DNA from 3 places in the Cellulosimicrobium sp. G4 BAM 1002 genome. Region 3 is predicted to be linked to each of the others. Evidence: predicted binding sites of a transcription regulator. Region 3 holds the regulator's gene; each other region holds the start of a gene.
The links. Region 3 encodes HspR, which represses chaperone genes until heat shock. Its sites were predicted from a motif close to AAGTTGAGTCNNNNNGACTCAACTT; they were not measured.

Region 1 (3,269 bases), 1.2 Mb from region 3:
GACGGCGTCGGACACGGACCTCACCGCGGCCTGCTGGCCGATGAGACGCTCGCCGATGACGTCCTCCATGTGCAGGAGCTTCTCGCTCTCGCCCTGGAGCATGCGGCCCGCGGGGATGCCGGTCCACGCGGAGACGACCTCCGCGATCTCGTCCGCGCCCACCTTGTCCGCGATCATCGGCGCCTGGGCCGGGTCGGCGAGGGCGTCCGCGGCGTCGCCGGCGGCCTCCTGGCGCTCGGCCTCGTCGAGCTCGCGCTGGACCTGCGGGATCTCGCCGTACTGGAGGCGTCCCGCGGTCTCGAGGTCGCCCTCGCGGATCGCGCGCTCGACCTGGACGCGCAGCTCGTCGAGCTTGGCGCGCAGGTCGCCGACGCGGTTGTGCCCCGCCTTCTCGGCCTCCCACCGCGCGGTGAGCGCGGAGAGCTCCTCGCGACGGTCGGCGAGGTCGGCGCGCAGCTTCTCGAGCCGCTCGAGGGACGCCGGGTCGGTCGACTCGGAGAGCACGACCTCCTCCATCTCGAGGCGCGTGACCGCGCGCTGCAGCTCGTCGATCTCGACCGGGGACGAGTCGAGCTCCATGCGCAGGCGCGACGCCGCCTCGTCGACGAGGTCGATCGCCTTGTCGGGGAGCTGGCGGCCGGTGATGTACCGGTCGGAGAGCGACGCCGCGGCGACCAGCGCAGAGTCGGCGATGGTCACCTTGTGGTGCGCCTCGTACCGCTCCTTGAGCCCGCGCAGGATCGCCACCGTGTCCTCCACGGACGGCTCGCCCACGAACACCTGCTGGAAGCGGCGCTCGAGCGCCGGGTCCTTCTCGATGTACTCGCGGTACTCGTCGAGCGTGGTCGCGCCGACGAGGCGCAGCTCGCCGCGGGCGAGCATGGGCTTGAGCATGTTGCCGGCGTCCATCGCGCCTTCTCCGCCCGCACCGGCCCCCACGACCGTGTGCAGCTCGTCGATGAACGTGACGACCTCGCCGTCGGACGATCGGATCTCCTCCAGGACGGCCTTGAGCCGCTCCTCGAACTCGCCGCGGTACTTCGCGCCCGCGACCATGCTCGCGAGGTCGAGCGAGACGAGGCGCTTGCCCTGGAGGGACGTCGGGACGTCGCCCGCGACGATGCGCTGCGCGAGACCCTCGACGACGGCCGTCTTGCCGACGCCCGGCTCGCCGATGAGGACCGGGTTGTTCTTGGTGCGGCGGCTCAGCACCTGCACGACGCGCCGGATCTCCGAGTCGCGCCCGATCACGGGGTCGAGCTTGCCCTCCGCGGCGGCGGCCGTGAGGTCGGTGCCGTACTGCTCGAGAGCCTTGTACGTGCCCTCGGGGTTCGGGCTCGTCACGCGCGCGCTGCCGCGCACGGCGGGCAGCGCCGAGCGCAGCGCGTCGGCGGTCGCGCCGGCCTGCTGGAGGATCGTCGCGGCCTGCGACGACCCGGCGGCGATCCCGAGCAGCAGGTGCTCGGTCGAGACGTACTCGTCCCCGAGCCCCTGCGCCTCCTTCGACGCGTTCTCCAGCGCCGCGGACGTGGCGCGCGAGGGCGTCGGCTGCGCGACGGCGGACCCGCTCGCGGTGGGCAGCGCGACGAGCGCGGCGCGGACCTTCTGGCCGATCGCCTGCTTGTCCGCGCCGACCGCGTCGAGCAGGCCGACGGCGACCCCGCCGTCCTGCGTGAGCAGCGCGGCGAGGAGGTGGGTGGGCTCGAGCTGGGGGTTTCCGGCGGCCGACGCGGTCTGGATCGCCTCGCCGATCGCCTGCTGCGACATCGTCGTGAACTTCGTCTCCATCAGTGCTCCGGGGTGCTCGAAAGTCTGGTCTGACCAGTGGAACGGCTCCGAAGTTGAGTGTATTCCGCTCAACTTCCATCCGGCACCCTCGACGGCGTCGGGGACGCGACCGCCGAGCGTCGAGCGGATGAACTCGCGCCGCATTCCGTCTCAAATCGGCATCGAACCTCGCTTCGGGCGCCGATCCGCGACATGCTGGGCGGGTGACCACCACCCCCACCCTGCGCAGACGACTCGGCCTCGGCGCCCTCTTCGCCACCCTCGCACTCTTCCTCACCGGGTGCATGAGGATGGACATGGCGCTGACCCTCAACGAGGACGACACGTTCGACGGCAGCGTCGTCATGGCGTTCTCGGACGAGCTCGCCGAGTCCGCGAACATGGACCCGCAGGAGATGTGGGACTCGATGGGCTCCGAGCTGGAGTCCGACCTCCCGCCCGGCGCGACGCAGGAGCCCTACGCGCAGGACGGGTACACCGGCACCAAGGTCACCTACGCAGGCCAGCCCATCTCGCAGCTCGCCTCCGCGGGCAGCGACTCGATCTCGGTCGTCCGCGAGGGCGACGAGTACGTCGTGTCCGGGTCGATGGACATGACGGGCGAGGAGTTCAACCCCGAGACCGGCGACGCGACGAGCGACGAGATGACCCAGCAGATGATGGAGAGCCTGGACATCCAGGTCGCCATCACGTTCCCGGGCGAGGTCTCGGAGTCCAACGGTGAGGTCGACGGCAACACCGTGACGTGGACCCCCGTCGTGGGCGAGGTCAACGAGATGACGGCCCGCGGCTCGGCCGTCGCCGGCGGGTCCGGCGGAACCGGCAGCGAGTCGACGGACGACACGACGGACGAGGGGACTGACGAGGGCACGGCCGGCACCACCGACAACGCCGACTCCGGCTCGGGCTCCGAGTCGGGCTTCCCCTGGTGGGTCCTGTTCCTCGTCGGCGGGATCCTGCTTCTCGGCATCATCGGCCTGGTGCTGTGGCTCGTGCTCCGGTCGAAGCCGGCGCAGGACGGTCAGGCCAACGCGTACCAGCAGGGCGGCTACCCGACGCAGCCCGGCCAGCAAGGACCCTATGGCGTCCCGGGCCAGCCGCAGCAGGGCCAGTACCCCGGTCAGCAGGGCCAGCCCGGTCAGTACCCCGGCCAGCAGGGGCAGTACCCCGGTCAGCAGGGCCAGCCCGGTCAGTACCCCGGCCAGCAGGGTCAACCCGGTCAGTACCCCGGTCAGCAGGGCGGCCCGCAGGCGTACGGCGCGCAGCAGCCCGGTACCCCGCCGCCCGCGCCGCAGCAGGGCGGCTACCCGGGCACGTCGGCACCCTTCGCCCCTCCGGGGGCGACGCAGCAGGTGCCGCCGGCACCGGGCGCGCACCCGCAGCCGTCTCCGACCACGCCGTTCCCGCCCGCTCCTCCCGCGGCGACACAGCCTCTGCCGCCGTACCAGCAGCCGGCGCCGACGCAGCCGCTCCCGCCGCAG
Region 2 (3,269 bases), 140 kb from region 3:
GTCACGGGGACGTCCTCGAACGCGGGCCACGCGTCGTGGAGCCGCACGTCGACGGTCGCCGGCCGGCCCTCGGGGGCGGGGAACCACGCCTGGTAGATCACCGGACGGCCGTTGACCGTCTCGGCCGCGACGACGTCCGTCGCGAGATCGGTCCCGGACCCCGACACGACGTCGTACTGGGTGAGCGCGCCGACGTCCACGATCCTCGGGTTGTGGTCACCGCCGAGCATGTCGTAGACGGAGTACGTCTCGGTGGGGTCGTCGCCCGCGAAGTGGGGCGTGAACAGGACGCGCAGCTCGACGGTGGAGCCGTCGGCGGTGAGCGAGACGAGCCCGACCGTCGCCTCGTCGTCCACGGAGCCGGGGACCGGGAGCCGCGTCTCGAGGATCGGCTCGTACTCCTCGGCGCCGACGGTCACGGGCGTCGGGCCCTCCTCGGCGTCGCCCGAGCAGGCGCCCAGCGTGAGCGCTACGGCGACGACGCCGGCACAGGCCACGACGGCGCGGCGTGCGCGGGAGGAGCGGGGCGCGGGCAGGGGCGAGCGAGGTCGGGTGGGGCTCGGCATGGCACGGAGGCTAGCGGACGTCCGCGGTGGAGCCCCGGTCCGTCCCGGGGGAGAGGTACCCATGCCGGGACGACGAACGGGGCCGGCACCTCGGTGCTGGCCCCGTTCGCGTCCGGCCGCGCAGGGGCGGCGCGGCCGGGTCTGTGGGCGTCGGTCGACGCCGGGTGCGCGTCAGGCCGCGCGCGTGACCTCGATGCGCTGGGGTGCGCGGCCGGCGAACACGCCGGCGACGGTCACGGTGAGCACGCCCGCGTCGTACGACGCACGGACGACGTCCGCCTCGGCAGCCTTCGGCAGGGTGACGGTGCGGCGGAACTCGCCGAACCGGACCTCGCGGATGCGGCGCCCGGCCGGTGCGGCCGGGACCGCCTCGCCGGCTGCCTCGGGCGCCGTGCCTTCGGTCTCCTCGCCGTCGGCAGGAGCCTCCTCCGCGGGGGCCTCGACGACACGCTGGTCACGGCGCTCGCCGCGGACGACGAGACGGCGGCCCTCGAGCTCGACGGTCACGTCGTGCTCCGGGTCGACACCCGGGAGGTCGAAACGGGCGACGAGGTCGTCGCCCTCGCGGTAGACGTCGGCGGCCGGTGCGTAGCCGGACCGGTCGACGGTGGTGCCGGCCGGCCGCGTCCAGAGCTGGCGCACGACGCGCTCGGTGGGCAGCGGGCGGAACGGTGCCACGGTGTAGGTGCTGATCATGGTGGTCCTCCAGGTCTGTCGTGCCACGGGTCCGTGGCGTCTGACCGGTCCAACCTTGAGCGGGCCCGGCTCAATCCCGCGTTCGCGCACGACGAACGCCCGTCACCTGAGGCGAGGTGGCGGGCGTTCGTCGGTGCGCCGGGTGGCCCTCAGCGCAGCCTGCGCCGGTAGGTGGCGACGGCCCAGGCGTAGGCGAGGGCGAGGATGCCGAGGAGCCAGGCGAGGGCGGTCCAGATGTCGGTGCCGGCGGGCTGTGCGGAGAACAGGGCGCGCAGGGTGTCGACGATGGCGGTGACGGGTTGGTTCTCGGCGAACCAGGCGACGGGTGCGGGCATGGTGTCGGTGGGGACGAATGCTGAGGAGATGAAGGGCAGGAAGATCAGGGGGTAGGAGAAGGCGGAGGCGCCGTCGACGGTCTTGGCCGAGAGTCCGGCGATGACGGCGAGCCAGGTCAGGGCGAGGGTGAACAGGGCGAGGATGCCCAGCACGGCGGCCCAGGCGCCGAGGGAGGCGTTGGTGCGAAAGCCCATGAGGAGGGCGACGGCGATGACGATCGTCACGGAGATCATGTTGGAGACCAGTGAGGTCAGGACGTGGGCCCACAGGACGGCGGAGCGGGCGATGGGCATGGACTGGAAGCGTTCGAAGATGCCGCCCTGCAGGTCGAGGAAGAGGCGGTAGGCGGTGTAGGCGATGCCGGAGGCGATGGTGATGAGCAGGATGCCGGGCAGCATGTAGTCGATGTAGGACTCGCTGGTGCCGGTGTCGATCGCGCCACCGAGGACGTAGACGAACAGGAGCATGAGCGCGATCGGGGTGACGGCGGTCGTGATGATCGTGTCCGGGCTGCGCAGGATGTGGGTCAGGGAGCGGCCGGTCAGGACGCGGGTGTCGGTCAGGACGTGGGTGGTCATCGAGATTCCTTTCCGGTGCTACCGACGAGGGTGAGGAAGACGTCTTCGAGGGAGGGCTGCTTGGCGACGTACTCGACCTTCGCGGGGGGCAGCAGGGCCTTGAGCTCGGTCAGGGTGCCGTGGGTGATGATCGTGCCCTGGTGCAGGATCGCGATCCGGTCGGCGAGCTGTTCGGCCTCGTCGAGGTACTGGGTGGTCAGCAGCACGGTCGTGCCGCGCCGGGCGAGGCCCTTGACGGTGTCCCAGACCTCGATCCGGGCCTGGGGGTCCAGGCCGGTGGTGGGCTCGTCGAGGAAGATGATCGGCGGGTCGCCGATCAGGCTCATCGCGATGTCCAGCCGGCGGCGCATCCCGCCGGAGTAGGTCCCGGCGCGGCGTGCGCCGGCGTCGGTCAGGGAGAACCGGGCCAGCAGGTCGTCGGCGACCTGGCCGGGGTTCTTCAGGTGGCGCAGCCGGGCGACCAGGACCAGGTTCTCGCGGCCGGTCAGGACCTCGTCGACCGCGGCGAACTGTCCCGTCAGGCTGATCGACTCCCGGACCTGCCCGGCCTGGGTCGCGACGTCGAACCCGTGGACCGTGGCCGTGCCCGCATCGGCCTGGAGCAGCGTGGACAAGATCCGCACCAGCGTGGTCTTGCCCGCCCCGTTCGACCCGAGCAGCGCGAAGATGCTCCCGGCGGTCACGTCCAGGTCCACCCCGCGCAGCACGCGCAGCTCCCCGAACGACTTCTCGATACCCCGCACCCGCACCGCCGGGCCGAGGGACTGTTCCGTGCTCATGTCTGGTGCTCCGTTCCTGTCGTGCTGCTGGCAAGACTGTGGTTGTGGCACTTGCCCTCGTCCGGCGCCCCGACCTCGCGGGGCGATGCGCGGCTCAGAGGCTGCGTGCGGTGATGTCTCCGTACGAGGTCGTCGCGCGGATCTCGAGCTCGGGGGTGCCGTCGTTCTTCAGGGCGTTGGTGACCCGACCGAGGCTCGTCCCGGCGTCCAGGGAGGCCGAGACGCCGACGGCGGCGCCCACCGAGACGTCGCCCATCTGGGTGCTCAGCACGAGCGCTCCGCTGACGGCCTCCTCGACGCGGATGTCGCCCTTG
Region 3 (3,269 bases):
GGCGGGTCGGCCGGGGACGACGCGGAGACGGACCCCCTCGCGGGTCTCGACTTCGAGCCGTCCGGGGAGGCGGAGGTCGATGCGGCGGTCCTCGCCGCGAAGGCCGAGGCCGCCCAGCACCTCGACTCGCTCCAGCGTGAGCGCGCGAGCTTCACGAACTACCGCAACCGGGCGCTGCGCGACCAGGAGGCCGCGCGCACCAAGGGCGTGGAGGACGTGCTGACCGCGCTCCTGCCCGTGCTCGACGACGTGGACCGCGCCCGCCAGCACGGCGAGCTCACCGGCCCGTTCGCCGCGATCGCGGACAAGCTCGACGCGAGCCTCGAGAGGCTCGGGATCGAGCGGTACGGGAAGGTCGGCGAGGAGTTCGACCCGAACGTCCACGAGGCGCTCATGCACCAGGCCGACCCCGAGGCGACCTCGGCGACGGTGAACCTCGTCATCGAGCCGGGGTACCGGATCGGCGACCGCGTCGTGCGTGCCGCGCGCGTGTCGGTCGTCGGGCCCGAGTAGTCCCGCTCCGGGCGGGTCGCACCGCACCATCACCGGCGTGCCCGACGGCGCGGCGCACCTTCTGCGCGAAGGTGCGCCTCGCCGTCGGGCACGCGAGGATCACGAGCAGGCCCACCACGCCACACACGCACGACCAGGCACGACACGAAGGACAAGGACCACGACCACCGACAGGAGGGAGGCGCCGTGACCGGGCAGGACTGGATGGAGAAGGACTTCTACGCCGCGCTCGGCGTCCCCAAGGACGCCGACGACGCCGCGATCAAGAAGGCGTACCGCAAGCTCGCCCGCCAGTACCACCCCGACCAGAACCAGGGCGACGCGGCGGCCGAGGCGAAGTTCAAGGAGATCGGCGAGGCGTACGCCGTCCTCTCCGACCCCAAGGAGCGCGAGCAGTACGACGCGATCCGCGCCATGGCGGGCGGCGGTGCGCGCTTCTCCGCAGGTCCCGGCGGCGCCGGGGGAGCGGGCTTCGAGGACCTGTTCGGCGGCATGTTCGGCGGTGCCGGCGGACCGGGCGGCACCCGGGTGCGGTACTCCACCGGCGGCCAGGGTGCCGCCGGGTTCGAGGACATCCTCGGCTCGATGTTCGGCGGCGCAGGCGGCGCCCAGCAGTTCGGCGGCGGTCCGCGCCCACGCGCCGGGTCGGACGTCGCCGCGAGCACCACGCTCCCGTTCCGCCAGGCGGTCGAGGGGTCGACCGTCACGTTCACCGTCGACGGCCGGAACGTCACCACGCGCATCCCGCCGGGCGTGCGTGACGGGCAGAAGATCCGCCTGCGCGGCAAGGGCCGTCCGGGCATGGGCGGCGGTCCCGACGGTGACCTCGTCGTCACCGTCCACGTGACGCCGCACCCCGTGTTCGCGGCCGACGGCACCAACCTGCGCGTGACCGTCCCCGTGACGTTCGCCGAGGCGACGCTCGGTGCGACCATCAGCGTGCCGACGCTGGACGGCGGGTCGGTCAAGGTCAAGGTCCCCGCCGGGACGCCGTCGGGCCGCACCCTGCGCGTCAAGGGCCGCGGTGTGCAGACCGCGAAGGCGACCGGGGACCTGCTCGTCACCGTGCAGGTCGCCGTGCCGCAAAAGCTGTCCAAGGCCGCGCGGGCGGCGGTCGAGACGTTCGCCGCCGAGACGGACGGCGAGGACGTGCGAGCGGACCTGGCCCGCCAGGCGACGGAGTGATCCCGGTGGCCGACGTCGACCAGGACGCACCCGTCCTCGTCATCTCCCAGGCGGCGGCGCTCGCGGGGATGCATCCCCAGACGCTGCGCCAGTACGACCGCCTCGGCCTCGTCGTGCCGCGCCGCACGGCGGGCCGGGGGCGCCGGTACTCGCTGCGTGACGTCGGCAAGCTCCTCGAGGTCCAGCGGCTGAGCCACGACGAGGGCATCAACCTCGCGGGCATCCAGCGCATCCTCGCCCTGGAGTCCCAGGTGGAGCGGCTCGAGCGGCGCATCGAGGCGCTCTCCGCGCGGGTCGAGCCCGGTGGGCGCGTGTTCGCGGCCGCGGCGAGCGGCGACGTCGTCGTGGTGCCCCGCGGGCGCAGCGTGCGCCGCGGCGTCGAGGAGGCGCTGCGCGAGACGTTCGCCGAGCACTCCGAGGCGCGCGCCCTGGTCATCTGGCGCCCGGCGCCCGACGACTCCGGCGACTGACCGGTCGGCTTCGGCGGGCCCCGCGCACTGCGGCGAAATTATTTCGAAAGAATGCCGTGCGCTAATTCGCATTCTTTCGCGCAATTCTTAGCAAGGCCTTCCTTGCTATACAGCGTTGCTTGTCAGGAATATCGTGGAGGGAAGCGCAGCCCCCAGTTCCGTCCAGACAGGAGATCGCGATGAGCAGCCTCATGGAGATGCCCCAGGTCGTCGAGTGTTCCATCGACGGGTGCGGTTACAACCACGACCACGGGTGCCACGCCGGTGCCGTCACGATCGCCGGTCACCTGGGGGACGCCGAGTGCGCCACCTTCATCCCGCTGGGCACCAAGGGCGGGCTCGAGAAGGTCCTGGCCCACGTCGGCGCCTGCCAGCGCACGGAGTGCATCCACAACGCGTCGCTCGAGTGCTCGGCGCCGTCGATCCGCGTGGGGGCGGGGCCGTCGAGCGAGGTCAGCGCGGACTGTCTGACCTTCACGCCGCGCTGACCCTTCACGCGACGACCCACGACGCCCCGGACCGCGCGCTCGCCCGCGCGGGACGGGGCGTTCGTCGTGCGCGGAGCGCACCGCCCGAGACGCGTCAGCGCTCCAGCGTGTGGAGGAGGTCGACCACGCCCGCATGGGTCCGGGGGAGTGGTTCGAACCACAGGCGTGGCGGCCGACGCAGGATCGCGGTGACGCCGAGCGCGAGACCCGTCCGGTCGATCCGGTGCCGCAGCTCCGACCGGAGCGCGTCGTCGTCGGAGCTGCGCTCGCCCAGGACCACGAACAGCCCGTTGCCGAGCGACGCCATCGGGTGCCCGTCGCCGAACGTCTGGGTGAGCGCCCGCCCCATCGCGGCGGACCGGGCGAAGCGCTGCCACCCGGTGAGCTCGTCGAGCGCGACGTCGACGACGAGGAGACCGTGCGTCTCGGCCGGCGGTACTCCCGCACGCTGTGCGACGCCGTAGGTCTCGCGCAGCCGGTGCACGAGGTACTGCGTGGTCGCGAGCCCGGACTCCGGGTCGAGCACCTCAGGCGTCACGGGCACCGACTCGTAGCCCTCCGTCCACCCGACCGCGACGGCCCGCAGCAGCTCGAGGTCCGGTTCACGGGCGTG

Region 1: a site for HspR is predicted at 1,839-1,863, ahead of clpB (ATP-dependent chaperone ClpB). Genes of this name have one in related genera too.
Region 2: a site for HspR is predicted at 1,315-1,339, ahead of ACMXGY_RS18735 (Hsp20/alpha crystallin family protein). Genes of this name have one in related genera too.

What each region holds. Positions count from the first base shown of each region.
Region 1 covers NZ_CP182109.1:589,935-593,203, reverse strand. Annotated here, with positions in the region: gene clpB (ATP-dependent chaperone ClpB) at 1-1,788, opposite strand, end outside; gene ACMXGY_RS02675 (LppM family (lipo)protein) at 1,992-3,269, shown strand, end outside.
Region 2 covers NZ_CP182109.1:4,198,255-4,201,523, reverse strand. Annotated here, with positions in the region: gene ACMXGY_RS18740 (hypothetical protein) at 1-566, opposite strand, end outside; gene ACMXGY_RS18735 (Hsp20/alpha crystallin family protein) at 738-1,262, opposite strand; gene ACMXGY_RS18730 (ABC transporter permease) at 1,412-2,176, opposite strand; gene ACMXGY_RS18725 (ABC transporter ATP-binding protein) at 2,173-2,955, opposite strand; gene ACMXGY_RS18720 (DUF4097 family beta strand repeat-containing protein) at 3,050-3,269, opposite strand, start outside.
Region 3 covers NZ_CP182109.1:4,055,823-4,059,091, reverse strand. Annotated here, with positions in the region: gene grpE (nucleotide exchange factor GrpE) at 1-513, shown strand, start outside; gene ACMXGY_RS18070 (DnaJ C-terminal domain-containing protein) at 700-1,698, shown strand; gene ACMXGY_RS18065 (heat shock protein transcriptional repressor HspR) at 1,767-2,168, shown strand; gene ACMXGY_RS18060 (DUF1540 domain-containing protein) at 2,348-2,656, shown strand; gene ACMXGY_RS18055 (hypothetical protein) at 2,751-3,269, opposite strand, start outside.